4 regions of the Pseudoalteromonas spongiae UST010723-006 genome follow, and region 1 is predicted to be linked to each of the others. Evidence: predicted binding sites of a transcription regulator. Region 1 holds the regulator's gene; each other region holds the start of a gene.
The links. Region 1 encodes ArgR, which controls arginine synthesis, uptake and breakdown. Its sites were predicted from a motif close to ANTGAATANNTATTCANT; they were not measured.

Region 1 (7,597 bases):
TCACTACTGGTGAAGATTCAACCCTGCTTGCTGACTTTAAACGCAAAGTGGCAAAGTTAGAAATCGCACAAGCTGAAAAAGACGCTCTTATCACTGATGCAACAAATGCGCTTAAAACTGCAGTTGGTCCTGCCTATGAATCGCTTATCAGCTACTTAATTGGTTTAGAATCTCGCGCTGATAACCGCGATGGTGCTTGGAAGTTCCCGCAAGGTGAAGCTTACTACAACAATGCATTAGCACGCACGACAACAACCGATCTTACGGCAAAAGAAATTCACGCGATTGGTTTAGCTGAAGTTGCACGTATTCATGATGAAATGCGTGAAATCAAAGATAAAGTTGGCTTTAAAGGCGACTTAAAAGCATTCATGGAATTCATGAAAACCGACAAGCAGTTCTACTTGCCAAACACGGAAGAAGGTAAAGCAAAATACCTTGCTGATGCGACAGCAATGATCGATAACATGAAGTCGCGCCTTGATGAGTTATTTATCGTTAAGCCAAAAGCCGACATGATTGTAAAACGTGTTGAAGCATTTCGTGAAAAAGCAGCAGGTAAAGCATTTTACCAGCAACCTGCGCCAGATGGCTCACGCCCTGGTATTTACTATGCCAACCTGTACGATATGGAAGCGATGCCAACTTACCAAATGGAAGCGCTTGCTTACCATGAAGGTATTCCAGGCCACCACATGCAAATTGCTATCGCGCAAGAGCTTGAAGGCGTTCCTAAATTCCGTAAATTTGGCGGTTACACAGCATACGTTGAAGGCTGGGGTTTATACTCTGAAATGGTGCCTAAAGAAATGGGCTTATACGAAGACCCCTACTCAGACTTTGGTCGCTTAGCGATGGAGTTATGGCGTGCATGTCGCTTAGTAGTAGATACAGGTATTCACGCGATGAAGTGGACGCGCCAACAAGGTATCGACTACTACGTAAATAACACGCCAAATGCAACCTCAGACGGCGTTAAGATGGTAGAGCGTCACATTGTAATGCCATCACAAGCAACGGCGTACAAAATCGGTATGATCAAGATTGTAGAATTACGTGAAAGCGCGAAAAAGCAACTTGGTGAAAAGTTCGATATTCGTGAATTCCACGATGTAGTGCTTAAGAGCGGTCCAGTGCCGCTTAATACTCTTGAAGGCTTTGTAAACGATTGGGTTGCAAGCAAACAAGGTTAATAAGCATTAAAAAATAAAAGGCGTATAAAGCGCCTTTTATTTTTTATCAATTAAGATACAAAAAAGGCCGCAATTGCGGCCTTCTTTACTGTAACAACTTATCTCGGAATTAACCGTTGATGAAGTCGATACCTTCTTGAATGTCTTTGTTAAGCGTTTCAAGCATGTCGTTCTTTGCTTTCTCTTCGAATGCGCTAAGCTCACCGTAAGAAAGGATTTCTTCAACACCGTTTTTGCCTAAACGTACTGGGTGTGCGAAGTATGCAGCGTCACCACCGTCGATTGCAACGTATGCGTAGTCGATAACACCTTCTTCACCTTGTAAGCCTTTAACTAAAGACTGAGTGAAACGTGCAGCTGCTGCGCCCATTGAAAGTGTCGCTGAACCGCCACCCGCTTTTGCGTTAACAACTTCAGTACCTGCGTTTTGAATACGTGGAGTAAGTGCTTCAACTTCTTCTGCTGTGAACTCAACACCTTCAACTTGTGAAAGAAGTGGAAGAATAGTTGTACCTGAGTGACCACCGATTACTGGTACTTTAACAGAAGCAACGTCTACGCCTTTAAGTTCAGCGATGAACGCTTCTGAACGGATAACGTCTAGTGTTGTTACACCGAATACACGGTTAGCTTCGTAAGTACCTGCTTTTTTGAATACTTCAGCAACGATTGGTACAGTGCCGTTTACAGGGTTAGTGATAACACCTACAAGCGCCTTAGGACAGTTTTTAACAATGCCTTCAGCAAGTGTTTTAACAATGCTTGCATTAACATTGAATAAGTCTGCACGGTCCATACCCGGCTTACGCGGCATACCTGCTGGAATAATTACGATATCTGCGCCAGCAAGTGCTGCATCTAAATCGTCTTTACCAAAACCTTCAACTTTAACTGCAGTTGGGATATGTGATAGGTCAACAGCAACACCTGGAACAACTGGCGCTACATCATATAACGATAGCTCAGAACCAGCTGGTAATTGTGTTTTAAGTAATAAAGAAAGGGCCTGGCCGATACCACCAGCTGCGCCTAAAACTGCAACTTTCATGTGAATTCTCCGTGATTAGAGGTAGGTATTTAAAAAAGTGCCATAAAGATAATGAAAAGTGCGCATAAAAACAAATAAAACAGGTATTTTTTATATAAATCTCGACCATAGTTGTAAACTTTATCCGACTAGATTAGTTGACAACGCTATCAATTAAAAAAATCGCGTTTTCATTGAGATTAATTCAACTCTAATTGAATTAAGATGACGATTTTATTAATGCATTTAACCCTAACTTGTGTAAAATTTAAGGTAACGTCCATCAATTGGTTAAACAGCCCGTTCACATGCAAATACAAGATAAACAAGAAGCGCTGGTTAAAGCGTTCAAAGCCCTTTTAAAAGAAGAAAACTTTGGTTCACAAGGCGAGATTGTTGATGCCTTAAAAGATATGGGTTTTGACAATATTAGTCAGAGCAAAGTGTCTCGCATGTTAAGTAAATTTGGTGCTGTACGCACACGTAATGCAAAACAAGAGATGGTGTATTGTTTACCTGCAGAAATGGGTGTACCGACAGCGAAAAGTCCGCTGCGCCAACTGGTAATTGATATTATGCATAACGAAATGATGATCATCATTCGTACCAGCCCAGGTGCTGCACAACTAATTGCACGTTTGCTTGATTCACTTGGCAAAGCAGACGGTGTGTTAGGCACCATTGCCGGTGATGACACGATTTTTATTGCGCCAGCAAAAATTTCAGAAATTGATGTCACGCTTGAACGCGTAAAAAACTTATTTGAAAACGTGTAACTCTATTTTTGAGAGTTCATCCTCATTGATGAACTCTCTGCTACCTAGCTAATTCCCTTAGCATATTCACTGATGGTGCAAAAAATGCCGCACCAAAATCACTTTTCGCAAACTCTAGCCACATATCTGGGCCATTATCATCAATGTAGCCTAAACGGTGTTTGAGAAGCGTTTGAAACGCATAGCCATTGTTTGCACAGCTAATAAATAAAAAGCCCTGTTGGTTAATATCAGCAAATGGCATGCCTTGATTTAAAAATAATGCATTGCCATGGTCATCGTAAAGTTCTGTACGAGCACTATGACTGTTTTCCGGAGCGCAGCTAACCGCTTGGTTAGAATTAGCCATTCGACCCATTACAATTTCTTGTTCAGCTTTTGAGATTTCTTGCCATGCCTTTAAATCATAACGATAACGCTGCACATGAATATAACTGCCTGCAGAAAATGCAACGTCTTCATCCCCCACTAAAGCAACAAGCTGCTTTTTGCGACCATGGGGATTGGCAACACCATAAATAAAGCCATTTAGGTCACGACCATCTAAATAATGAAAACACTTAACTTGGTCAATCAGCTCAATATCACCACTCAGTAATTCAATCACTTCCATCACAAACAAATGAACTACATCAAGACGATCTGCCCTAATTTGAATCATTAAATCTATTGGACGTGACGGCGTAGCATGCTCAATATGTTCAAATTGTGGAAAGCCTGCCAAGGTTTTTGGCATTTTACTGGGGTAAATATGTGGCCAGAATTGCGAACCTATCGCCACAACACACGACACAAGCGCTTCTGAAAATTCGTGATCAAACCGCTCTTGCATATCAATAATACTTGCCAATTTTTTCGACAAGCTGAGTTCTTGGCCATCTAATACATTTAAAAATAAATGCACACCATGTAAATTGGCTTCAGCACAAACTCCTGATTGCGCTTGTGGCATAGCGGGTTTCCTACTTAATTGTTATTAGTATAAGCGAAATAATTAACCAAATGCGGACGAACATCAATAGCTAATCGCTGACCATAAGCATAGCGCTGATGTTGCGCGCATGGAATTTCAAGTTCTTGTTGCCCTAGTTTTACACGACATAAATAGCGGTTACCAACAAAACGGCTCGCAACAAACTCGCCTACTCCTTGTTCGTTTTCGCTTAAAGTTAAATATTGAGGCTTTAAGTATATACAGCCTTTTCCTGACACTTCATTTTGGTCATTGGTAACAGGTTCAAGTGAAGTAATGGTACCAAACTCAGTTTTAAATTCAGTGCTCGATGTCGCTTCTGCATCGATAAAAATACCAGCACTTAAAAATGCCGCAACACCTTTTGTCGCAGGTTTGCGATAAAGTGCTTCTGCTGTGCCCAATTGTGCAATTTTGCCCTCTTCCATGATCGCCAATTTATCAGCAAAGGCAAAAGCTTCCTCTTTGGAATGGGTTACAAAAATAGCGGAAACTTGCTGATCTTTAATAATACGGCGAATATCATCAATTAATTGAAAGCGTACTTGGTGATCGATATTGGAAAATGGTTCATCAAGCAATAATAAACTCGGTTTATATGCCAGTGCGCGAGCAATGGCCACGCGCTGTTGCTGACCACCAGATAATTGGTGAGGATATCGCTCGGCAAATGCCTCTAGCTTAATCAGTGACAGCATTTCTTTAACACGCTCGTTGCGTACACTCGAGGATTCTTTGTGTAAGCCAAACGCAATGTTTTGCTCAACGGTTAAATGAGGAAACAACGCATAGTCTTGAAACATCATACCGATATTGCGCTCTTGTGGCGGCACATAAAGCGAATCACCGTTAACCGCAACTTGCGCAATCGAAATATCGCCTTTGCTAGGTTTCAACAAGCCAGCAATTGCTTTTAACGTGGTGGTTTTGCCACAGCCACTTGCACCGAGTAAACACACAATTTCATTGTCTTTTACCTGCAATGACAAATCTTTTAAGATCGGTTTGCCATTGTAGCTATATTCTAAATTGTTAATCGACAAATTACTCATGAGATGCTTTAGCTTCCATAGTGTTATTAACTAAATATAAAGGGATTAAACCGACAAGTACGATAAATAACGCCGACACTGAGGCAAGCTCAAGTTGCTCATCACTGACGTATTGGAAAACATAGGTTGCCAGCGTTTCAAAGTCAAAAGGGCGTAATAACAGTGCCGCAGGTAACTCTTTCATACATTCAATAAATACAATTAAACCAGCAGTAAGCATACCGCGCTTAAGCAGTGGCATATGCACTCGGCGCAAGGTATTGCCTGCACTTACGCCCATTGAATGACTTGCCATATCGAGCGATGGTGAAATACGCGCATAGCTAGATTCAATGGCACCTTGTGAAATCGCATAAAAGCGCACTACGTAAGCAAACATTAAGGCAAAAATAGAACCACTAAACAACAATCCTGGTTCGGCAAACCACTGTGTTGATTCGGCAAAAATATTGAGCTGTTGATCAAGTGCGGTGAGCGGCAGTAGCACTGCTATTGCTAATACGGTGCCAGGCAATGCATAACCAGTACTGGCAACTTTGCCTGGCACACCTGCCCAGCGCGATAAGCTTGAACGTTGATAGAAATTCACCAGCACACTTAAAGCAACGCAAACGAAACTAACGATTAGCGCTATTTTTAAGCTCTGCCAAGCATATAAAAACGCATCGCTATTGAACGCTTCACTAAAATAGCTCACTGCGTAGCTCATCAAAATAAGAATTGGCAGCACAAACCCAGCAAAAAGTATTAATGCACAATAGGCTGTTGCTAACCATGCTGATTTTCCCGATAGGTAATAAAGCGGTCCGTTATTTTCGCTTGCACCACGTTCAAATACCGCTTGGTTGCGTCGGCTAAATTTCTCTACGCCTATCACGACAAACAAAAACAGTAACATAATGCCGGAGATTTTCGCTGCCGCCGTGAGTGAATAGTAACCAAGCCAGGTATCGTATACTGCCGTTGTCAGGGTACTTACTGCAAAATAATTTACCGTTGCAAAATCAGCCATTGATTCCATGCTGATAAGTGCTAATGCCGCAGCAATTGCGCCACGCCCTAACGGAATCGATACTTTAAAAAAGCTTTTAACAGGCGAGTAACCCATTACTTGGCTGGCCTGAACTAATTTATAAGATTGCTCTTTAAGTGCGGTTTTAAAAATCAAAAATAAATATGGATATAGCACTAATGCAATCATTACGATTGCACCGCCGAGCGTGCGAATATCAAAAAACCAATAATCACTCGGTGATTGCCAGCCAAAAACCGCGCGCAACCATGACTGAATGGGGCCCGCATAATCAAATAAGTCGGTATAAATATAGGCGATAATATAAGTTGGCATTGCAAGTGGTAGCATCAATGCCCACTCAAAATGCTTTTTACCGGGAAAGTCACTGTAGGCACAAAGCCATGCTAGTGGCAACGCAATCACACAACTGAGCAAGCAGACGCCAAAAATCAACACTATGGTATTAAAGGTGTAATCCCACAATACTGTTTGTTTTAAGTGTTCAAAGACTTCCTTATCAGGCTGGAAGGATTCAAAAATCAGGAACAATAACGGAAGCGACAGGCAAAAGCCTGTCGCGAAAGCAATAAACTGCCATTTAGACAGTGAAAAATTAAGGCGCATTAAAGATCAAATTTTACCTCGTCGATTAGCTTCAATGCCAATGGACGGTATTCACTTACCTTTGTTAATGGCAGTGCATCTTCCTTAAATTTGCCCCAAGACGCCACTAACTCAGACACTTCAACATCCGTCTTTACCGGATATTCCATATTCACTGAAGCATACATACTCTGAGCTTTGTTGTCAGTCATAAATTCGATTAATTTTAATGCGTTAGTCGTATTTTTACCATGCTTGGTTAAAACTGCACCAGATACATTGATATGTGAGCCACGATCTTGCTGATTTGGGAAGTTAATGTACACAGACTCAGCCCAAGGCACTTGCTTTGGATCGTTCAGCATTTTACCAAAGTAATAACTGTTACCGAGCGCTACATCACACAAGCCCTCTTTTACTGCTTTTACTTGTGCACGGTCGTTACCTTGTGGCTTACGTGCTAGGTTTGCTTTTAAGCCCTTTAACCACGCTCGCGCTTCTGCTTCGCCATGATGCGCAATCATAGAAGCAACTAAGCCCAAGTTATAAGGGTGCTTACCTGAACGCATACAAATTTTGCCTTTGTATTCAGGTTTAGCGAGATCTTCATAGGTTAACGTGTCTAACTTACCAACACGCTCTTTAGACGAGTAAACATTACGTACACGTTTAGTCAGTGCAACCCAATTTCCTTCGTCATCACGAAATTGCTTTGGTACATTTTTTTCGATTACGTTACTTTTAATCGGTTGCACTAAGCCTTCATCTTCAAGCTGTAACAGCGCACTAAAGTTAGACGTAAGCACCATATCGGCTTTCGTGTATTTACCTTCTTTTTTAAGTTTTTCAATTAAACCTTTTTTGGCAAAAACAACTTTTGTTTCAATACCTGTCTCTTTTGTGAACTCTTGCAGAATAGGTTCAATTAAAAAGCCCTGACGATAAGAGTAAATATTAA
Region 2 (7,597 bases), 1.0 Mb from region 1:
ACTCAAGTTTTTATAAACAGCAATGCTAGAAATAATTTGCGGTTATATTATAAACAGTTAGTTACATTTTAACTGTTATTCAACGCGTCTAGCATAGTATTAACTTAAAGAAAATTCACCTATTGTGATAGGGTGCATTTAACTTTGTTGATATTTTTTCAGCTAGGTATTTGAGCTAAGGCCTAACGCGCGATTATCGGCTCGTTTTAACCGATGTAATTGATAATTTAGTGTGTGAGATGTGCATGGTCAAATGCCTGCCAATAGTGCGAATAGGCCTATTGGCATGTTGAAAAAGAGTAATAATCGACAATGAAACTGCGCTAGTGTGCCAAATAAGGCGAGTAAATCACTCGGTTGAATTGCTAAACAAAGATAAATTACGCCAAAAGGTGTCGAGGTAGTAAATGGAAACGTTAGACAAGATTAAGCAACAGATCGCAGAAAACTCAATTCTACTTTATATGAAGGGCTCTCCAAAATTACCGAGCTGTGGTTTTTCATCTCAAGCGTCACAAGCTTTAATGGCATGTGGTGAGCAATTTGCGTACGTTGATATTCTTCAAAACCCTGATATCCGTGCAGAGTTACCAGCTTATGCAAACTGGCCTACGTTCCCACAATTATGGGTTGAAGGTGAGCTAATTGGTGGTTGTGACATTATTGTTGAAATGTTCCAACGTGGTGAACTACAACCTTTAATCACTGAAGTTGCCGCTAAAAATAAAGAAGCAGAATAATATTACGTTAAGTAGTAATTGATTTTGTGGTATTTTTGCTAAGCTTAAATCATTAGTATGATGTTTTAAGCTTAGTATGACTTTTCAAACTTATTATATTCCTCTCGTTGTTACGCTGTTTTTATTGAGTTTAGAGAGCGTTGCAAAATCATTTGAACTTTCATATCAACATCAGCAACAAACTAAAACGATCACCGTTAATCAGCCCTCTGCCAACCGTTTTGAAATAGCCCGTGAATTACCAAAGCAATTAAGTTTAGTAACGCTTGATTGGCCGCCATACATTGACCGTGATTTATGTGACAAAGGTTGGGTATTCACACTTACCGCTGCGCTATTTAATGAACTTGGGTTTGGTATTAGTGTCGAGTTTTTTCCTTGGGCTCGCTCGGTACGCATGGCTGAATTAGGGCAGGCTGATATTTTGTTTCCAGAATACTTTATAGAAGTGACCGCCCCCAGTGATGTAATAGCTAATAGTTTTAGACGCAACAACTTAGCATTATCGACTCCTTACGCAGGCGGCTTAATTGGGCTAATGAGCCGTGAAAATTATAAAGCAAAGTACGATGGCACTTTTCAGTCAATCCAAGGGGCACGAATTGGCGTTGTAAGAGGGTATCAAAATACCCCTGAGTTTGATAAGCACCTTGATCTTGGCTTTTTTAATGCAATTCAAGCGCGCGATGATCAACAAAACCTAAAACTCTTATTGGCGAGTCGGGTAGATTACATTGTTGCTGATCCCAATGTGGTCGATTACCTATTAAATCACGACGAGCAAGGTGACAAAAATCAAATTAAATTCATTGAACCCGCCTTTCAATATAATGATTTTTACTATGCTATAAGTAAACGCAACGCAATGTGGCAATCGCTGCAAGTTAAAATTAATGCCAAGCTATCAGAGTTTGAGCAAGCCGGAACGATTAAAACCATTCAACAAACCGCTGGAAAGTGTTCGCCCGCAAACTAGCGTCCTGCCTGATGTACAAGATAATTCGAGTTTAAAAAGTGGGCTTTCGGTTAATTGGTATTACCATGAATAAATATTCAAAATCATGAATAGTTTACGTTTACGTAAACTACAATTGAGAGTTGTTTTTATTTACATGGTGTTAATATGATACCGGTGTCAATAAGATCCTATAACCAAGATAACCCCAGTTTAGAGGCTTTTATCGGCAAATTTGTTGAATTTATGTATAAGTGAAAAATATTCAATAACCTGAATATGTATTCACAATTTGGTTGACTCCAAGCAATATCTTGGTTAGTTTTGAGAATCGCGCAAGTGAACACACGGCACGTACCAACATTAGCAACCTTTGTTTCGCGTTAACAAAATCGCTATTACTTATCGAACTGTCATAAAACTTCGATACGGTCATGCCAATACTTCCGTCAATCACAACTGTTTTGTTCACTTGAGCTGTAGCAAGGGAGGAGTCCAACATGTTATATGACTCGAGATTAGAAAAAGATAATTGCGGTTTTGGCCTTATCGCGCACATTGAAGGTCAGCCGAGTCACAAATTAGTTCGCACAGCGATCACTGGGTTAGATCGAATGCAACACCGCGGTGGTATTGCAGCAGATGGTAAAACCGGCGATGGCTGTGGGTTGTTATTGCAAAAACCAGACGGTTTCTTCCGTGCTGTTGCCGCTGAAAACGATTGGCACTTAGGTAAAAACTACGCTGTTGGTATGTTATTCCTAAGTCCTGATCCGGTTATCGCTGAGCACAACAAACAGATTATTAGTGAAGAACTAGAAAAAGAAACGCTAAAACTGGTTGGTTGGCGCGATGTGCCCGTTAATCCAGCAAGTCTAGGACCGATTGCGCTAGAACAATTACCGAATTTTCAACAGGTCTTTATTTCAGCGCCAGAAGGCTGGCGTCCAAAAGATTTAGAACGCCGTTTGTATATCGCACGACGTCGCATAGAAAAACAAATTAACGATGATCATTTTTATATTGCGAGCCTATCGGGCTTAGTATCGGTGTATAAAGGCTTAATGATGCCGGCAGATTTGCCGAATTTCTACCTTGATCTAGCCGATATGCGTATGGAATCTGCTATCTGCGTTTTCCACCAACGTTTTTCTACCAATACGCAACCGCGCTGGCCGTTGGCACAACCATTTAGATACCTTGCACACAACGGTGAAATTAACACTATCGAAGGTAACCGCCAGTGGGCAAGAGCGCGCGCATATAAGTTTTCGTCACCATTACTGCCTGACTTACAAAGCGCGGCACCTTTTGTAAATGAATCGGGCTCAGATAGCTCAAGCTTAGATAATATGCTAGAGCTATTCTTAGCGGGTGGTATGGATATTTTCCGAGCGATGCGCATGCTAGTGCCACCTGCATGGCAGAAAAACCGAGCGATGGATGAAGACCTACGTGCCTTTTATGATTTCAACTCAATGCACATGGAGCCTTGGGATGGTCCTGCAGGGTTAGTAATGTCGGATGGCCGATTTGCTGCGTGTAACTTAGACCGAAACGGGTTACGTCCTGCGCGTTATGTAATTACTAAAGACAATCATATTACTTTAGCGTCAGAAGTTGGTATTTGGGATTACTCTGCTGACGAGGTTAAAGAAAAAGGCCGTGTTGGGCCGGGTGAATTACTCGTTATTGATACATTGCATGGCAAAGTATGGCAATCGTGCGAAATCGACGAAGATTTGAAAAAGCGTCATACCTATAAGCAGTGGTTAACTGATAACGTGAAACGTTTAGTACCATTAGAGGAAATTGACGAGCAAGACCTTATCGGTCAACGTGAATACGACGATGATATGCTGGCGATTTACCACAAGCAGTTTGCTTACAGTAATGAAGAACTTGACCAAGTTATTCGCCCAATGGGTAACTCAGGCCAAGAAGCAACGGGGTCAATGGGCGATGACACGCCATTTGCTGTGCTGTCGTCACAATCACGTTTAGTGTATGACTATTTCCGTCAAAAGTTTGCGCAGGTGACTAACCCGCCAATCGACCCATTACGTGAAAATCATGTTATGTCACTGGCTACCTGTATTGGTCGTGAACAAAACGTATTTAACGAGACAACAGGCCACGCAAAACGCTTGCAGTTTTCATCGCCAGTATTGACTTACTCTGATATGAGCCAGTTGCTCTCTGCAGATCAGGCGCATTATTCATTTGCCTCATTGTCGATTAATTATGATAAAGATGACTCTTTGTTATCGGCAATTGAAAACGTATGTGACCAAGCGGAAGAGTTAGCGCGTCAAGGTACGGTATTGATTGTATTAAGCGATAAGGGTTTAACGCCTGACACCTTACCGATCCCTGCTGCGATGGCGGTGGGTGCGGTGCAACGTCGTTTAGTGAGTAAGAACTTACGCTGTGATACTAACATTATTATTGAAACAGCCAGCTGTCGTGACCCACATCAATTTGCAGTATTGCTCGGCTTTGGCGCTACCGCTATCTACCCATATTTAGCATATGAAACGCTAACACAAATGGTAGACACCGGCATCATCGAAAAATCGTATCGCGATGTGACCTTGGCGTATCGTAATGCAATTAATAAAGGTCTCTACAAAATAATGTCTAAAATGGGCATTAGTACCGTTGCTAGCTACCGTTGTTCAATGCTTTTCGAAGCAGTAGGGTTAAGCGATGAAGTTGTAGACTTATGTTTCTCAGGTGTTGTTTCGCGTATTCAAGGTGCAGACTTTAACGACTTCCACCAAGATCTTATTAATTTATCGCGTAAAGCATGGATTAAACGCAAGCCGCTCGACCATGGTGGTTTATTAAAATATGTACATAACGGCGAGTATCACGCGTACAATCCTGATGTTATCCAAACATTACAAGTAGCCGTGCGCTCAGGTAATTATCAGGATTATCAAAAATATGCGGATTTAGTAAACACTCGTCCAGTCACTAATATTCGTGACCTGTTAAAACTGAAAACAGGGCAAACGGCGATTGATGTGAGTGAAGTGGAAGATGCAACTGAACTCTACAAGCGCTTTGACTCAGCGGCAATGAGTATTGGTGCGTTATCGCCTGAAGCACATGAAGCGCTAGCGATTGCCATGAACCGCTTAGGTGGCTGTTCAAATTCAGGTGAAGGCGGTGAAGATGTAGCTCGATACGGCACCGAGAAGAACTCGCGCATTAAGCAAGTTGCATCGGGTAGATTTGGTGTAACGCCGCACTATCTAAAAAATGCGGATGTTATTCAGATAAAAGTGGCTCAGGGTGCAAAACCTGGTGAAGGCGGGCAGTTACCGGGTGAAAAAGTGACACCGTACATTGCTAAGCTACGCTATTCAGTACCTGGCGTAACATTAATTTCGCCACCACCGCATCATGATATTTATTCAATCGAAGATTTAGCCCAGCTTATTTTTGACTTAAAGCAAGTAAACCCAGATGCCATGATTTCAGTGAAGCTAGTATCTGAACCGGGCGTAGGCACAATTGCTACTGGTGTTGCTAAAGCTTACGCCGATCTTATTACCATCGCTGGTTACGATGGTGGTACGGGCGCTTCACCATTAACCTCTGTTAAGTATGCGGGTTGTCCTTGGGAACTTGGCCTTGCAGAAACGCAACAGGCACTGGTTGAAAATGGTTTACGTCACCGTATTCGTTTGCAAACTGATGGTGGTTTAAAAACAGGTTTAGATATTATTAAAGCGGCTATTTTAGGTGCAGAAAGCTTTGGTTTTGGCACCGGCCCTATGGTTGCACTTGGCTGTAAATACCTGCGAATTTGTCATTTAAACAACTGTGCAACAGGTGTTGCAACGCAAGACGAAACACTGCGAGCGAAGCATTATCACGGTTTACCAGAAATGGCGATGAACTACTTTAAGTTTATTGCTGAAGAAGCGCGCGAAATTATGGCGAGCTTAGGGGTAACTAAATTAGTTGATTTAATTGGCCGAACCGATCTACTTGAAGTGCTTGAAGGCACAACGGCAAAGCAAAGCAAGCTCGATTTATCGCCTGTTATTGCAAAGCCAAATAATAAGAGTGGTGAAACCTTATATTGCAGTGCGCCAAATACATCGCACTACGAAGGCAAACTTAATGAAAGTTTGTTGGCTCAAGCAAAAGAGGCAATTGAGAGCAAAACGTCTATTAAATTGCGATCTCCTATTCAAAATACCGATCGTTCAGTTGGTGCGTTGTTATCTGGCTATATTGCAGACCTTCACGGAAATCAGGGGTTAGCGGCCGATCCGATTATTATCGAATTGCAAGGTACTGCAGGCCAATCACTGGGTGTTTGGAATGCGGGCGGTCTTGAACTGCATGTAACTGGTGATGCTAACGATTATGTCGGTAAAGGCATGGCTGGCGGTAAAATTACCGTACGTCCGCCGCTTGGTTCATCGTTTAAATCACATCATGCAACAATTGCAGGTAATACCTGTTTGTATGGTGCAACTGGCGGTAAATTATTTGCTGCAGGCAGAGCGGGTGAGCGCTTTGCGGTACGTAACTCGGGTGCGATTGCGGTAGTAGAGGGACTCGGTGATAACGGCTGTGAATATATGACTGGCGGTATTGTGTGCGTGCTTGGCGATACTGGTATTAACTTTGGCGCGGGTATGACAGGTGGTTTTGCTTACGTACTTGATGAAAAAGGCGACTTTGATAAACGCATCAATACAGAGTTGGTCGAGTTAGTAGAGCTTACAGATTTGAATATTCATCACGAACATTTACGCGGCTTAATTGGCGAGCATTTAGAAGCAACACAATCAAATCGCGCAGAGCAAATTCTTGCTGATTTTGAGTCATACATTGCGCAATTTAGATTGGTTAAGCCTAAATCGAGTGATGTGAAAGGTTTGCTTGGTCATAGAGCACGTTCAAGTGCTGAATTAAGAATACAGGCGCAATAGGAGAAGTACCATGTCACAAAACGTATATCAATTTATCGATGTGCAGCGTGTCGACCCGCGCAAAAAGCCTATTTCGTCACGTAAAAAACAGTTTGTTGAAATCTACGAACCGTTTTCTGCGAAACAAGTTGATTCGCAAGCCGATCGTTGCCTTGACTGTGGTAATCCATATTGTGAATGGAAGTGTCCTGTGCACAACTACATTCCGCAATGGTTAAAACTGATCAAAGCCGGCAAAGTTATCGAAGCGGCTGAATTGTCGCATCGAACTAATAGTTTACCCGAAGTATGTGGACGCGTATGCCCACAAGACCGATTGTGTGAAGGCGCCTGTACACTCAACGAGGAGTTCGGTGCGGTCACCATAGGTAATATCGAAAAATATATTTCTGATACGGCCTTTGCGATGGGCTGGAAGCCAGATATGTCGCACGTGGTTTGGAGCGATAAGAAAGTTGCTATTATCGGTGCGGGGCCAGCAGGCTTAGGTTGCGCTGATATTCTAGCGCGTAATGGTGTAAAACCTGTGGTGTTTGACCGTCATCCTGAAATTGGTGGTTTACTGACCTTCGGTATCCCATCGTTTAAATTAGAAAAATCGGTAATGGAAAACCGCCGTGAAATTTTCAAGGGGATGGGCGTTGAATTTGTGTTAAATACCGAGGTCGGTAAAGACATTGCACTACAAACCATTATTGATGAATACGACGCGGTATTTTTAGCAGTGGGCACTTATCAAAATATGCGTGCAGGTCTTGAAAACGAAGATGCTGATGGTGTGTTTGATGCATTGCCATTTTTAATTGCTAATACCAATTTTCAAATGGGTTACGACGAAACACCAGAATCTTACATCAATATGCAAGGCAAACGCGTCGTTGTGTTAGGTGGTGGTGATACAGCAATGGACTGTGTGCGTACCTCAATTCGTCAAAATGCTAGTA
Region 3 (7,597 bases), 130 kb from region 1:
AGCTGAGGAAGTTCTAAGTTGGCAATACCTGTGGCTTGCCATAAGGTTATTAAGTTTTCCATTACAACTCCCCAACCTTTACGCTAGCGACAATAAAGGTTCGCCAGTTGCAACTGAATCCCCTTCAGATACAAATATTTCTGCGATAGTGCCATCTTTAGCTGCACGAACTTCAGTTTCCATTTTCATCGCTTCCATAATGATCACAACGTCGCCTTTCGCCACTTGTTGACCAGGTTTGGCATTCACTTTAAAAATATTGCCAGACAGCGGAGAATTTAGCGTTTCGGCAGCATCAACAGAGGTTGATTGCGGTAATACATCTGTGTGTTGACTCGATGCACTTGGTGCTGGCTGAATATTGGTAAGTTCGCCGCTTGGGGCAACACTTACTGCATACACTTTGCCATCAACACTGATGCTGTAATGCTCTGTTTTGCCACTTGGTTTTGGCGCGGGTACCTGCTCAGTAGGCAGTGGCTCATTACTTGGTGCTGGCTCAAACGCCTCAGGATTATTTCTGTTTTTAAGATATTTCAAACCTATTTGCGGGAATAATGCATACGTTAATACATCATCAATCACATCATCGGCTAAATCTAATTTATCTTTTTGTGCAATTTCATCAAGCTCTTGCTCTAATTTACTGAGTTCTGGTTCAATTTGATCTGCAGGACGACACGTGATTGGCTCTGCACCATCAAGTACACGCTCTTGCAATTCTTTATTTACGGGCGCAGGGGTAGAACCGTATTCGCCTTTAAGCACACCAGCGGTCTCTTTGGTGATTGACTTGTAACGTTCACCGGTTAAAACATTTAACACTGCTTGGGTACCAACAATTTGCGATGTAGGTGTAACAAGCGGTAAAAAGCCTAGATCTTCACGCACTTTAGGAATTTCCAACAATACATCGTCTAATTTATCGTCAGCGCCTTGTTCTTTAAGCTGATTTTCCATATTTGTTAACATGCCACCTGGCACTTGCGCTAACAAAATACGGCCATCAACGCCTTTTAGACTGCCTTCGAACTTAGCGTATTTCTTACGTACGTCTCTAAAGTACGCAGCAATTTCTTCCAGTAAGTTCATATCAAGGCCGGTTGCACGGTCAGTATTCTCTACGATTGATACAATCGTTTCAGTAGCGCTGTGACCATAGGTCATACTCATACTTGAGATTGCTGTATCAAGCATATCAATACCAGCATCAATCGCCTTTTGATACGTTGCGGTGCTTAGTCCGGTAGTTGCGTGACATTGCATTGCGATTGGTACAGCAACGGTCTCTTTTAAACCGGTAATTAATTTTTCTGCATCGTACGGATTAAGCAGACCCGCCATATCTTTAATACAAATAGAGTGAACGCCTAAATCTTCCAATTGTTTTGCTTGATCAAGCCACATTTGCAGATTGTGCACAGGGCTAACTGTGTATGAGATTGTACCTTGTGCATGTGCCCCTACTTTTACCGCCGACTTAATAGCAGTTTCTAAATTACGCACATCATTCATTGCATCAAAAATACGAAAAACGTCGACACCGTTTTTATGTGCTCGTTCAACAAAACGTTCTACCACGTCATCAGCATAATGACGGTAACCTAATAAGTTTTGACCACGAAGCAACATTTGCTGTTTGGTATTCGGCATTGCCGCTTTTAACGCACGAATGCGGTGCCAAGGATCTTCACCTAAATAACGAATACATGCGTCAAACGTCGCCCCGCCCCACGATTCCATTGACCAATAACCTACTTTATCTAGCTTTTCAGCAATTGGTAACATATCTTCTAAGCGTAAACGGGTCGCGAGTAATGACTGGTGTGCATCGCGCAGTACTAATTCTGTTAATTTTAGTTGTGACATGATTTGGCCCCTTCTTATTATTGCTTTTCGCGGTATTGCTTAACTGCCGCGGCAATCGCAGCTACGTGGCTTGTTGGTACTTGATTCCCAGATAATTTAACTGGGTTTGGCGTTACCTCAGGCGTTTGAAAATTCGCAAGTACTTTAGACATTGCTTTGATGGTAAAGATCAGTATCGTCAAAAAGACAAATACCACCACCATACCTGTTAACATTAAAATAGCCGCCTCTAACAGCAATCCTGATACGTCCATTCCCCACCTCAATCAAGAATTTTTAGTTAAATATTTTTAATAACTATTCAAAATTGGTAATCAATATTGATCACTTAAACCTAGTTGTCAATTGGTAAAACCAATTCACAACACTATACATTATTAAACACTCCATTAACAATAGGCTAAAAAGATGACAAACATGAGCTTATTTCATGACTTATTTTGCCCCATGATTAGTCATGCTTAACTAGCTAGGCAATAAAAATTAAACACCTAGCGTTATAATCAAATCAATCTATTCGGAATGAGTTATTCTAGAAATAACACATGAAATTGGTAAGACCAATTTTTATGTTCTAACTTATACTATTCGATAAGAATGGTTATTCAAATTCAAAGTACACTTTACGTTAACGTAAAGTAACAATGAAAAGCGTTTGAAAATAGGCAATTTAGCCAGATACGTTTGTGGCTGAACTGAGATTTGAGATTTGAGATTTGAGAAAGAGAATAACTAAATTTCACATATCGGCAACTGCTCCAGATTGATAATTGTTTCCTAAAGCAAATGGTCGACGCGGGACTTATTTAACTAAAAGAGTGAACCTCCGACCGCCTGGTTCGTAGCATGGTATTCTATCCAGCTGAGCCTAACTAAGCCGTCGAAGTATGTATTTGCGTTTAAATAGGACTCTGATGTTTTGCGTCTAGCAAATTTTAGGCACAAAAAAACCGACTCTCGTCGGTTGATGTCACTTCAGAAGAAGTGGCGGACGCGGGAGGATTCGAACCTCCGACCGCCTGGTTCGTAGCCAGGTACTCTATCCAGCTGAGCTACGCGTCCGCAGTATGCTTAATTTTTACATCTCACTCTGATGTTTGTTTCTATTAAATCATAGAGACAAAAAAACCGACGTTTGTCGGTTGATGTCACCTCAAAAGAAGTGGCGGACGCGGGAGGATTCGAACCTCCGACCGCCTGGTTCGTAGCCAGGTACTCTATCCAGCTGAGCTACGCGTCCGCAATATTTCTAATTTTACATCTTAGCCGATGACTATTTATTTAACCACTTTAGTAAAGTGGCGGACGCGGGAGGATTCGAACCTCCGACCGCCTGGTTCGTAGCCAGGTACTCTATCCAGCTGAGCTACGCGTCCGTGATATTTCTAACTTTACATCTTAGCCGATGACTATTTATTTAACCACTTTAGTAAAGTGGCGGACGCGGGAGGATTCGAACCTCCGACCGCCTGGTTCGTAGCCAGGTACTCTATCCAGCTGAGCTACGCGTCCTAAATTTTTAGTTTTTACATCTTACTCTGATGTACACGAACTTTGTTCGTAGCCAACTTAACTTAGATAAACTATCCAATTGTTCTACGAGCTCGTACAAGACATGGCGGAGAAGGAGGGATTCGAACCCTCGATAGGGCTACAAACCCTATACTCCCTTAGCAGGGGAGCGCCTTCGGCCACTCGGCCACCTCTCCGTCTTGTGGGTGCGTATATTAAAGCCTATTGAAAATAAGTCAAACAATTTTAGTCATATTTTTTCTGTTCGTTCACAGAATATGCAGTTTGCTTATTTTTGTAGCTAAGGCGGCTATAATATACAAGTTTTTGTATTAAGTAGCAGCCGAAACTGCTACTTAAATTTGCCTATTTTACACTTTCAATCCAGCTATCTAGTTTAGCTTCCAAAATCGGCATTGGCAGTGCACCATCGATTAGAATTTGTGTATGGAACGCTTTAATATCAAATTTATCACCAAGCGCTGCTTTTGCTTTTTCACGAAGCTCGCGGATTTTAAATTCACCCAACTTATATGATAGCGCTTGACCAGGCCAACCGATATAACGCTCAACTTCTGAAATAATGTCACTTTCAGCCATAGATGAATTTGCTTTCATGTATTCAATACCCTGCTCACGAGTCCAACCTTTGGCATGGAAACCGGTATCTAATACCAGACGCATCGCACGTAATTGCTCATCAACTAAACGTCCGTACCACATGTAGGGGTCAGTAAATAAGCCTAGCTCTTTACCTAAGCTTTCTGCGTACAGTGCCCAGCCTTCAGCAAACACGGTGTAGCCACCAAATTTTCTAAAGCGTGGTAAACCTTCCACTTCTTGTTGTAGTGCAATTTGGAAATGGTGGCCAGGCGCTGCCTCGTGAATAGAGAGCGTTTCAAGTAAAAACTTAGGCTGCGCTTTTAGGTTATGTGTATTGATGTAAAACACACCCGGTCTTGAGCCATCTGGTGCTGGGGCTTGGTAAGAAGCACCCGCAGCAGACGCCGCTCTAAATGCTTCTACTGGTTTAACTACGTAATCTGCCTTAGGCGCGATATCGAAGAGTTTTGGCAACTGAGCATCAATCTTAACTTTTACATCTTCATACGCTTTTACAAGGTCTTCAGGCTTATCATAGTAGAATTCATCGCTATCACGTAAATGAACAAAAAATGCGGCTAAATCACCTTCAAAGCCAACGGCTTCTTTTACGCCTTTCATTTCATTTAAAATGCGCTCTACTTCACTCAAACCTATTTCGTGAATTTCGTCGGCATTTAAATCAAGCGTGGTGTGTTGCTTAATTAAGAACTCGTACCAAGCTTTACCATTTGGTAAATTTGCATAGCCTACTTTCTCGTTTGCAGCTGGAATGTATTCTTGCTCTAAGAATTTAGCCATTTTTGCGTATGCTGGCACCAGCGTGTTCAGAATAAGCGCTTGATAGTCTTCTTCGATTTGCGCTTTATCTTTTGCAGAAATACTGTCTGGCATTTCAGCCACAGGCATCCAAAAAACACTTTGCGTATGATCCGTTACAACGTGCGCTTGGAATTGTGGTAGTAGTTTTTTGGCTAGTACTTGCGGCAAAGTCACATTTTGCTTCATACCTTCGCGCATATTTGCTTCAACACTTTCAAGCCAAGTTACAAAACCATTTGCACGGCCAATAAAATCGTCAAACTGGGCTTTAGTAGAAAACGGTTGCGCACTTTTGCCCGAGCCAAGGCTTGCAAAGGTATTATGCTGACCCGCCATTTGATCAATGGGAATTAAGTAACTAGGAAATTGCTCCGCTTCATGTGATAGTGCTAAGTCACGCTCGAAAATTTGATAACTTAGTAGGTCTTGCCCTGTTAGTTTTGATGCGTCAATTTCAGCAAGTTTAGCTTGATACTTTTTAGTAAATGCAGTGGCTTTTGCTCTATTCTCTTCATTAATTGCCGGGCTCCACTGATTATTGTACTGAGACTCACCGACATAAGTACCTGATACAGGTGAAAATGCTAACGCTTCATCAAAGTAAGTTTCTACCAGTTGATTTAGTTTTTGATTTTCTGAGACTTGAGCTGATTGCTCTGCTGCCGCTTGTTCGGCTGATGTTTTTTGTGTAGTTGTTTGCGTATCCATACAGCCTGTTAGTGCAAGGCCTACAGCAAACGCGAGAGAAGTTTGTTTGATCATAGCGTTCTGTCTGATTGTTAAAATTGTATACATCATATCAGCCCACAAGGCTCTGACAATACAATAAAAACAAAAAAAGCCAGCATAAAATGCTGGCTCTTAAAATTCTGCTTTAAACTATTCGTTGCCTGGTTCAGCACCTGCTTTCTCAGCTTGAATACGCATATAAATTTCTTCACGATGTACTGAAACATCTTTTGGTGCATTAACACCGATACGTACTTGATTTCCTTTTACGCCAAGTACAGTAACTGTAACTTCATCCCCAATCATTAGGGTTTCACCTACGCGACGAGTCAAAATTAGCATTCTTTGCTCCTAAATATCCAAAGTTTAAAGATTCCGTATCAATTCCATTTTACATGAATATTATTCAAAAAGTTAGAAACTTTTACTGGTCTAAAGAAAAAGCACTATGTAAAGCTCTAACTCCCAATTCTAGGTACTTCTCATCTACTAAAACTGAGACTTTTATCTCTGACGTTGAAATAAGTTGAACGTTAATATTTTCATTCGCTAATGCGCGAAATAGCCTTCCTGCTACCCCAGCATTAGATTTCATTCCTATGCCAACTATAGAAATCTTAGCAACAGTTTCATTAACTGTAACTGAATCCGCATTAAGAGTTGTAAGATTTTGTTTAATTAACTTTTCTGCCAACTGCGAATCGACTGCATGTACAGTTAAAGCATAGCCGACTTTATCGCCTGTGCAGGAAAAATTACTGATCATGTCAATTTCTATATTATTATCAGAGAATACTTCTAATAATTCAGCGAGTTGTTCAGGCGTATTATCCAAATTATGCACTTTAATTAGTACTTCATCTTTACTAAACGCGATGCCTGAAACTACTTTAGAATTCATAGGGTTTTCCTCATAACTAATCAGTGTTCCGTGATCCGGCTCAAATGTTGAAAGCACACGTAAAGGTAGGTTATGCCTACCAGCAGCTTCCACTGAACGAATTTGCAGTACTTTTGCACCTAAGCTAGCAAGCTCCAGCATTTCTTCGAAGGTAACATAATCCATTCGTTTTGCTTTTGGCTCAACTCGTGGGTCGGTTGTATAAACACCATTTACATCAGTATAAATTTGGCATTCATCCGCGTTAATTGCTGCTGCTACTTCTACCGCTGTTGTATCTGTGCCTCCGCGGCCAAGCGTGGTGATATTTCCTTCAATGTCACGCCCTTGAAATCCCGCAAGGATCACAATGCGACCTTGCTCAAGCTCTTGATTCAAACGCTTTGGCGGGATCATCTGAATACGCGCTTTACCAAATAGATTATCCGTCATAATACCTGCTTGATCAGCAAGTAAGCTAATCGCAGAATGACCACGTTTGATAATCGCCATGGCAAGAAGCGCCACTGAAACTTGTTCACCAGTAGTTAGCAGTACATCGAGTTCGCGAGAACTTGGACTGGAGTCAATTTGATTTGCGAGGTTAATTAAGCGGTTGGTTTCGCCGGACATTGCCGACACAACTACGACAATTTGATGCCCTTGCTGTTTAGAACGTACAACAAGGTCAGCGACAGCTTCAATACGCTCTATAGAACCAACTGAAGTGCCGCCAAATTTTTTAACTAATAACGCCAAGTTTAAGCGCGCTCACTCACCCAAGCGTTTACACTTTCAAGTGCCGAGCTTAAGTTTTCAGGTTGTGAACCGCCTGCTTGTGCCATATCTGGACGACCGCCACCTTTACCGCCAACTTGCGATGCCATGTGGTTTACAAGCTCACCCGCTTTGAACTGGCCCGTTAAGTCTTTTGTTACACCCGCAATTAGGCTTACTTTGTCGCCATTTGCAACACCTAACGCGATAATGCCAGAACCGAGTTTGTTCTTAAGATCATCAACCATGCCACGTAGCGCTTTAGACTCAGTGCCCTCAACGTTAGCAACGAGTAACTTAACACCATTAACGTCTACAACCGCATCAAGTAATGACGCGCCCGCAGCACTTGCAAGCTTATCGTTAAGCTGTGCAATTTCTTTTTCAAGGCCTTTCGCACGCTCA
Region 4 (7,597 bases), 1.6 Mb from region 1:
CTTACGTCGCCGTAAATTTCAGTCAATGTCAAAAAGTCAGCGAGTGCTTGGCATGGGTGATATAAATCACACAAACTATTTACAACCGGCACAGACGAAAATTCGCTAAGCGTAGTTAATGTGCTATGCGCCATTACACGCGCCACAATGCCATCCGCCCACGTGGAAATATTCAAGGCAAAATCTTTTACCGATTCACGCTGCCCCATAGCACCGTTTTGCTGGTCAAGATAAACCGCATGACCACCGAGTTTGTTAATGCCGATATCAAACGACAGGCGAGTACGTAAACTTGGTTTTTCAAATAGCGTAACAACCGATTTCCCTTTAAGAGCATCGGCAAAATCCATTGGGTTATTTTTAATTTGTAATGCTAAGTTAAGTAATTTTAAGTTGGCTTCTTTGTTTAGCTCTAAGCCCGTAATAAATTGTTGAGTCATCGTTTTTCCTATGGCGTAATCTTGGTTCCCACATGCTCACCATTGAGCAATGCGATTAAGTTATCTGGCTTTTGCCAGCTCGAGATATACACGCCACGTCGTAAATGTTGAGCAGCTTGCAAGCTGGTATTTACTTTTACCTGCATGCCGCCTTTAATGACTCCCTCTTCGATTAATGTGCTGATATCAGCACTTGATAACTGATGTAACGGATTAAGCTTGTGATCTAATACAGCTTCTACATCTGTCATAAAAACAAGCTCCGCATCAAGCAATTGAGCGATACCAGCTGCTGCTTCATCGGCGTTTACGTTGTACCAATTTCCTTCTAAGTCAAAACCAATCGAGCTCACAATTGGAAAACACCCCGCATTTAGCAATGATTTAAGAATACTGGCATCGTTTTCAATGCAGGTACCGACTTGGCCAAGGGCTTTTAGCTTTTGTTCACTAACAAGACCCGCTTCATAAAGGCTTAAACCAACAGGCTTAAAACCATTACTAATTGCCGCGCCCATTAATTGCTTATTTGCACAGCCCGCAAGCGCACCAACAATGTAAGGCATTTGTTCACGCGGACTAATACGCAGACCAAGGTGCTTTGACGTAACAAAGCCCGCATCGCTTAACCAGCTATCTACTAATGAGCCACCGCCATGCACTAAAATAAATTTGTCTTTTGGCTTTTGATGCAGCACATCAATTAACGCTTTTGCAGCGTCAATATTATTTAATACCGCGCCACCTAGCTTAATTACCCAATTAGCCATGATTCACTCCTTGAAAGCCAGTATGAGCAGGCAGTCCTAAAGTTAAATTAATACATTGCAGTGCTTGACCTGACGCGCCTTTAAGTAAATTATCAATCGCAGAAATAACAATGAGTTGTTCACCCTGTAACTGCCAACCAATATCAACAAACGGCGTGTTCTCAACACCTTTAATTGATGGAATAACATCACCAAGTAAGCGAATTAAAGGCTCATCAGCAAGCACTTGATATGACTCTGCAATTTGCTTTGCAGTCGTGCCTGGTTTTACTTTGACATAGATAGTTTCAAGAATACCGCGCTTAAAATTACCTAAATGCGGTGTGAACAACACCTTGTGGTCAAGGTATTTTTCAATTTCAGGGCCGTGTCTATGATTAAATAAACCGTACGGTTTTAGGCTCACTTCGCAAAAATGCGTTGCCACATTGGCTTTACGCCCAGCGCCAGTAACACCAGAAACCGCATTGATAATCACAGAATCATCAGTAAGTAAGCCGGCTTGTTTTAATGGTTTAAGCGCATTTAGTGCAGCGGTTGGGTAACAACCAGGTACTGCTACTAACTGTGCATTTTTGATTTGATCTTTTTGCCATTCAACAAGACCATAAACAGCTTGTTCTAATAGCTCAGGGCTAGTGTGTTTAAAGCCATAATAGGTTTCATAGTCATCATTTGATGACAGGCGAAAGCCTCCAGATAAATCAAATACTTTTTTGCCCATTGCTAAAAACTGAGGGGCAAGTTCGACACTGACTGAATGTTCTGTGCATAGGCAAATGGCATCGGCATTTTGTTCGATTACTGAAAATGCCTCACTATTTAACGGCGCTATTTCACCTGCAACAATGCCATTTAGTTCAGGGTAAAGACTAGCAAGCGATTTACCTTTATCTAAGCTATTTTCAGACACATACATACCCACTAACTTTAGTGAGTTATGTAGAGAGATTAATTTGGCAAGCTCAGCACCTGAGTAACCGCTTGCACCAACGATAACGATATTCATATTTTTTCCAAAAAACTATTAAGGGTATAAAGACAAGTTTTCAAAAAGTGTTATCGTCGTAAAATTGAGTTCTGCATGCTGTTAGTCTCGGTACTAATTATTTCAAAATAATGAATTGAAATGCAGAATAAACCAATGTAAATTTATATTCAACTTTTTTGCATAATTATTTATTAAATATTTTGAGGTAATCATGTCGCAATTACACTTTCTTGATATGTATGGTGCACTTATTGCTGCACCGTCGATTAGCGCAACGGTGCCATCACTCGACATGAGTAACCGCGAAGTCATCAATTTATTGGCAACTTGGTGTGAATCACTTGGCTTTGCAGTCGAAATTACAGAACTTGATAATAATCTGGGAAAATACAATTTAGCGGCAAAGTTAGGTACGGGTGAAGGCGGTTTAATGCTGGCAGGACATACAGACACAGTGCCATTTGACGATAGTCGTTGGCAATTCGACCCGTTCAAATTAAGCGAACAAGACAATAAGTTTTATGGCTTAGGCAGTATCGATATGAAAGGCTTTTTTGCTTTTGTTTTAAATGCATTACAAGAAATAGATAACGATACTGGACTCGCTAATCTAAAACAGCCTATTACAATTTTAGCGACCGCAGATGAAGAAACTACAATGGCTGGCGCAATTGAAATCGCCAAACAGAATAAACTAAAGCCGGCTCGTTGTATTATTGGTGAACCTACCGACATGGTGCCTGTTTATACTCATAAAGGACATATGTCGACGGCAATTCGTGTAACAGGTAAAGCAGGTCATAGCTCTGATCCTGATGCGGGTTTAAACGCGATAGAAGTCATGCAGCTTGTGATTAGCCAGCTATTAAAACTAAAAGAAGACATAAAGAATAAATATTCACTAACAGATTTTAAAATACCCTACCCAACTTTAAACCTTGGACACATCCATGGTGGTGACAATGCCAACCGCATTTGTGGTTGTTGCGAGTTACATATTGATATGCGCCCAATTCCCGGCATTAGTATTCCAGAACTTCAAGCAATGCTGTTGCAGGCGGTAGCGCCGATAAATGATCAATATCCAAACGCGGTGGCGGTACATGATTTGCACGAACCTATTCCTGCGTTTTCAGGCAGCACCGATAGCAGTTTAGTAAAGCTTGCTGAAAAGCTGTCTGGTGAAAAAGCACAAGCAGTAAACTATTGCACCGAAGCGCCTTTTTTACAACAACTCGGTTGCGAAACAATCGTAATGGGTCCAGGCTCAATACAACAAGCCCACCAACCCGATGAATTTTTAGCGATGGAAAAAATAAAACCAAGCCAAGAGATGATTAAGCAGCTTATTGTCGCATCCTGTTTCTAAAGCCCCTCGCCTTGCTCATGCAGCTTAATAAAGGCGTTAAAGATCAGCTCATCAATATCACAAAATGGTGAGCTGTCGATGACACCCGTTATCAACTCAATAGGGCTATCATGGTGCACGTCAAAATCAACGTCATTCATTTGCGTGATCAAACAATCAAGTAGCTCTTGCGTATTGTGTTTGTCCGCATTACTTAGTAGCGCAACAAATCCATTTTCATCATAACGGGCGATTAAATCAGTCGCTCTAAATGTGGTTTTGTAAAGTTCAGCTGTTGTCTTTAAAATAGTCGTATACTTCTGTCGATCATGACGATAACTAAGCAGCCCTTTCATAAACAAATACACTACCGAAACTTTAAGATTTAATTTTTGACACACCTTTAAACTAATCGGCGCTAATAACTTAAAACCAACTTTGTTTGATAACCCTGTTACGGGGTCTGTGGTATTTGGTAATTTATTTACTAACTCAAGTTCCACAAGTATCGCAAGCTCTTTCAATAAGGCAATATCGTCTGTATTAAAATTACGAGGTTTGCTATCAATAATGCACAAGGTACCCAAACGGCATCCATTTTCATGCTCAAGAGGGATCCCCGCATAAAAGCGAATATTTGGCTCGCCCTGTACCAACGGGTTATCTGCAAAACGCTCATCCGCTAAAGTATCTGTTACAACCAATGCTTGCTCACTTAAAATCGCATGGCCGCAAAAGGAAATATCTCGCGGTGTTTCACTTGCCGTTAAACCAACACAAGACTTAAACCACTGTCGTTCTTTATCAACTAATGATACCAATGCGATAGGTACGTTAAACATTTTAGCTGCAATTTGCGTAACTCTATCGAGCCTTTGCTCAGGCGGTGTATCGAGCACATTTAAGCTTTGTAGGGTTTTAATTCTTGTATTTTCATTGGCTGGTAAATCGGGGGTTAGCATAGTGAACTCTCATATTGCATTACACACAGTATAGGCAACATTGAATTAAATGCGGTGTTCGCAAACAGCTAATTGAAACATTTACTTTTAGCACGCTCGTGCTATTATCACACCAATAATAGCACGAGCGTACTTTTATGAGTAAAGGTCAAGAAACAAAACAGCAGATCCTCGCAACCGCGTTAAAAATTGCTACACAGTCAAGCTTAGACAACCTCACTATTGGCGGCCTTGCAGTTGCCACAGGCATGTCAAAATCGGGCTTGTTTTCGCATTTCAAATCAAAAGAAACGCTGCAATTAAATGTACTAACATTCGCCAATGAACTTTTTCAAAGCACGGTTATTCAGCCAATCAACCGCGAGCTTGATCCTCTTGGTCAATTACTTAGCTTGTGTGAGAACTGGCTAGATTGGTATGAAAACCAAGCAAAAACCTGCATTTTTATCTCCGCGGCAGTGGAATTTGATGACCAACCCGGCGCTATACACGACCGAGTTAAGCAAGATCTTGCAAATTGGCTTGGCTATTTAACTCACAAAGTTACGCAAGTGATAAGTGCTGGGCAATTCAAACAAAACGTAAGCGCAGAGCAATTTGTGTTTGAACTCTACGCACTTTATTTGGGCAGCCAAAGCATGTCGTGGCTAGGTGTTGAAGACGCTGAGCATAGCCGTTTTAAAACAGCCCTAAACCAATTAATTGAGCGCCACCGCGCAGAGGAATCTGTATGAGCAGTAAAATCTATTTTTCATCATCGGCAAAAAGAAAACCGCTTGCCTATTATTTGATTAAAGCGGCATCGACTACCGCGCTTAAAATTGCTCCAAAGTTTGCCTTTAATCAAACGAGAAAATTACTGTTAACGCCGGTAAAAAACCGTAAAAGAACAACATTGTCAGCTCAGTTTACGCAACAAAAACTAGCAACCGAGCACGGTGACTTACACCTTACCTCAATTGGTGAAGGTCCTGCTGTTGTTTTTACCCATGGCTGGTCTGGTAGTAGCCGCCAATTTTTACCACTTATGGAGAAAGTAGCGGCAAGTGGTTTTAAAGCGATGGCATTTGATCATTACGGTCATGGTGAAAGCGATGGTAAGTTTGCTAATTTACCGCTTTTTATTAAAGGGTTAAAATCTGTAATGGCAAGCATTGAGCAGCCCAAAGCAATTGTCAGTCATTCTATGGGAACAATTGCAGCGCTTAATGTGAGTAAAGATGTACCTCATTTTTTAATTGCGCCTACCTTTGGCTTTTACGACTCTTTTGAAGAACGTATTTTAAATACGGGCATTCATCAACACTTATTTAGTGGCGTGCTAAAAAGTGTTGAAGATGAACACGATATGCGTTTTGGTGAGATTTTGCCTGAATTACACGTTGCAGGTCACGCCCACCCGATTCATATTATTCACGACCAAAAAGACCGATTTGCGAAGTTTGAACTAACCAACCAGCAAGCAAGTCAGCACAGTCATATCAACTTAAAAGCTGTTAATAAACTTGGTCACGGTCGCATTATAAATTCTGAAGAAACTTGGCAGTTTATGAAGCAAAGTTTATTCGCTTAGCGCAATAAGTGTACCTTCAATAGAACGTACATACGCCAAATTTTTACCTTCCATTTCATGCGGTGCAGAAAGTGGTTCTGCGCCTGCATCTACCGCTTTTGCAAATGCTAAATTAATGTCATCAACCTTTAAGACTAACTCAAAACCAAGTGCAGGTTGTTTTGGCTGCGCGCGAATATAACTCTGCTTAAAGTGAGATTGCGCTAAGGGATGCGCCGCGAAGGCAATACACGCACCTTGGAAGTCCAGCTCGCCATATTGCCCGTCTTCATCGAGCTGAGCCGTGCTGACGGCAAATGCTTGGAAGTAGAAATCTAACGTTTCTTCAACATTATCAACGTAGATAACTGTTTTTAAGTAATCCATTTATGACATGATGGTTAATTATTCTTATTGTCTAATTATTAGCACATAACTGCTGGTAATTGCAGCTATTTCCATCATCACATACGAAAAAAGCACCTATTCGGTGCTTTTTTCAACAAATCTAAAATTAAGGCTTTTTGCTATACATTTTAGAAATACGTTTGCGCTGTCGCTGCTGCGACAAGGTCATCTTATTAGTGCGACCTGCATACGGGTTATCGCCTTCTCTAAATTCAATCTTGATTGGCGTACCCATAACCTTAAGCGCTTTACGATAATAGTTCATCATATAACGCTTGTACGAATCAGGTAAGTCTTTAACTTGGTTACCGTGAATAACAATAATTGGCGGGTTGTATCCCCCTGCGTGCGCGTATTTTAACTTAACACGACGACCACGTACTAACGGTGGCTGGTGATCAGCTTGTGCCATATCCATAATACGGCGTAACATCGCAGTACTGATACGTTTTGTTGCCGATTCATAGGCTTCATCTACTGATTCAAATAAATGACCAACACCAGTACCGTGCAGCGCCGAGATAAAGTGAATACGCGCAAAATCAATAAAACCTAAACGACGATCGAGCTCTGATTTAATGCGATCTTTTACATCGGTATCCAAGCCATCCCACTTGTTTACCGCAATCACTAATGAACGACCCGCGTTAAGCGTATAGCCTAATAAGCTTAAGTCTTGATCACTAATACCTTCACGTGCATCAATTACCAGTAATACAACGTTTGCATCTTCAATCGCTTTCAGTGTTTTAATTACTGAGAACTTTTCTACAACGTCAGATACTTTTTTACGTTTACGCACACCTGCGGTGTCAATCAGTACGTACTCTTTCTCATTGCGTGTCATTGGAATATACACAGAGTCACGAGTGGTACCTGGCATATCGTATACAATAACGCGCTCTTCACCTAAAATACGGTTTGTAAGAGTTGATTTACCTACATTTGGACGACCAATGATCGCAAGCTTAACCGGTTTGTCTGAGTGCTCACCATCAACTTCTTCACCTTCGTTTTCATCATCGTAAAGTGAATCAACTAGATCATCTTCAAACTCTTCCGGGTTTGCTTCACGATACGCCTCAGCATATTCAGCAATTACCGGCTGTAGTGCCGTATCAAGTAA

Region 2: gltB (glutamate synthase large subunit) is a predicted target of ArgR. The motif match lies at 1,968-1,985, and genes of this name have one in related genera.
Region 3: PSPO_RS09930 (OadG family protein) is a predicted target of ArgR. The motif match lies at 2,158-2,175, and genes of this name have one in related genera.
Region 4: argC (N-acetyl-gamma-glutamyl-phosphate reductase) is a predicted target of ArgR. The motif match lies at 2,377-2,394, and genes of this name have one in related genera.

The regions. Positions count from the first base shown of each region.
Region 1 is NZ_CP011039.1:2,261,908-2,269,504, forward strand. It holds gene PSPO_RS10505 (DUF885 domain-containing protein) at 1-1,193, shown strand, start outside; gene mdh (malate dehydrogenase) at 1,303-2,241, opposite strand; gene argR (transcriptional regulator ArgR) at 2,529-2,996, shown strand; gene PSPO_RS10520 (Dyp-type peroxidase) at 3,037-3,948, opposite strand; gene PSPO_RS10525 (ABC transporter ATP-binding protein) at 3,963-5,021, opposite strand; gene PSPO_RS10530 (ABC transporter permease) at 5,014-6,660, opposite strand; gene PSPO_RS10535 (Fe(3+) ABC transporter substrate-binding protein) at 6,660-7,597, opposite strand, start outside.
Region 2 is NZ_CP011039.1:1,215,045-1,222,641, forward strand. It holds gene PSPO_RS05780 (Grx4 family monothiol glutaredoxin) at 408-740, shown strand; gene PSPO_RS05785 (substrate-binding periplasmic protein) at 817-1,716, shown strand; gene gltB (glutamate synthase large subunit) at 2,196-6,653, shown strand; gene PSPO_RS05800 (FAD-dependent oxidoreductase) at 6,664-7,597, shown strand, end outside.
Region 3 is NZ_CP011039.1:2,135,216-2,142,812, forward strand. It holds gene PSPO_RS09920 (sodium ion-translocating decarboxylase subunit beta) at 1-62, opposite strand, end outside; gene oadA (sodium-extruding oxaloacetate decarboxylase subunit alpha) at 79-1,869, opposite strand; gene PSPO_RS09930 (OadG family protein) at 1,887-2,123, opposite strand; tRNA gene PSPO_RS09935 (tRNA-Arg) at 2,855-2,931, opposite strand; tRNA gene PSPO_RS09940 (tRNA-Arg) at 3,033-3,109, opposite strand; tRNA gene PSPO_RS09945 (tRNA-Arg) at 3,169-3,245, opposite strand; tRNA gene PSPO_RS09950 (tRNA-Arg) at 3,305-3,381, opposite strand; tRNA gene PSPO_RS09955 (tRNA-Ser) at 3,486-3,578, opposite strand; gene PSPO_RS09960 (DUF885 domain-containing protein) at 3,748-5,568, opposite strand; gene csrA (carbon storage regulator CsrA) at 5,686-5,877, opposite strand; gene PSPO_RS09970 (aspartate kinase) at 5,960-7,174, opposite strand; gene alaS (alanine--tRNA ligase) at 7,177-7,597, opposite strand, start outside.
Region 4 is NZ_CP011039.1:689,633-697,229, reverse strand. It holds gene PSPO_RS03250 (ornithine carbamoyltransferase) at 1-440, opposite strand, end outside; gene argB (acetylglutamate kinase) at 449-1,210, opposite strand; gene argC (N-acetyl-gamma-glutamyl-phosphate reductase) at 1,203-2,219, opposite strand; gene argE (acetylornithine deacetylase) at 2,413-3,570, shown strand; gene PSPO_RS03230 (GAF domain-containing protein) at 3,567-4,511, opposite strand; gene PSPO_RS03225 (TetR/AcrR family transcriptional regulator) at 4,649-5,245, shown strand; gene PSPO_RS03220 (alpha/beta fold hydrolase) at 5,242-6,084, shown strand; gene PSPO_RS03215 (VOC family protein) at 6,073-6,450, opposite strand; gene der (ribosome biogenesis GTPase Der) at 6,578-7,597, opposite strand, start outside.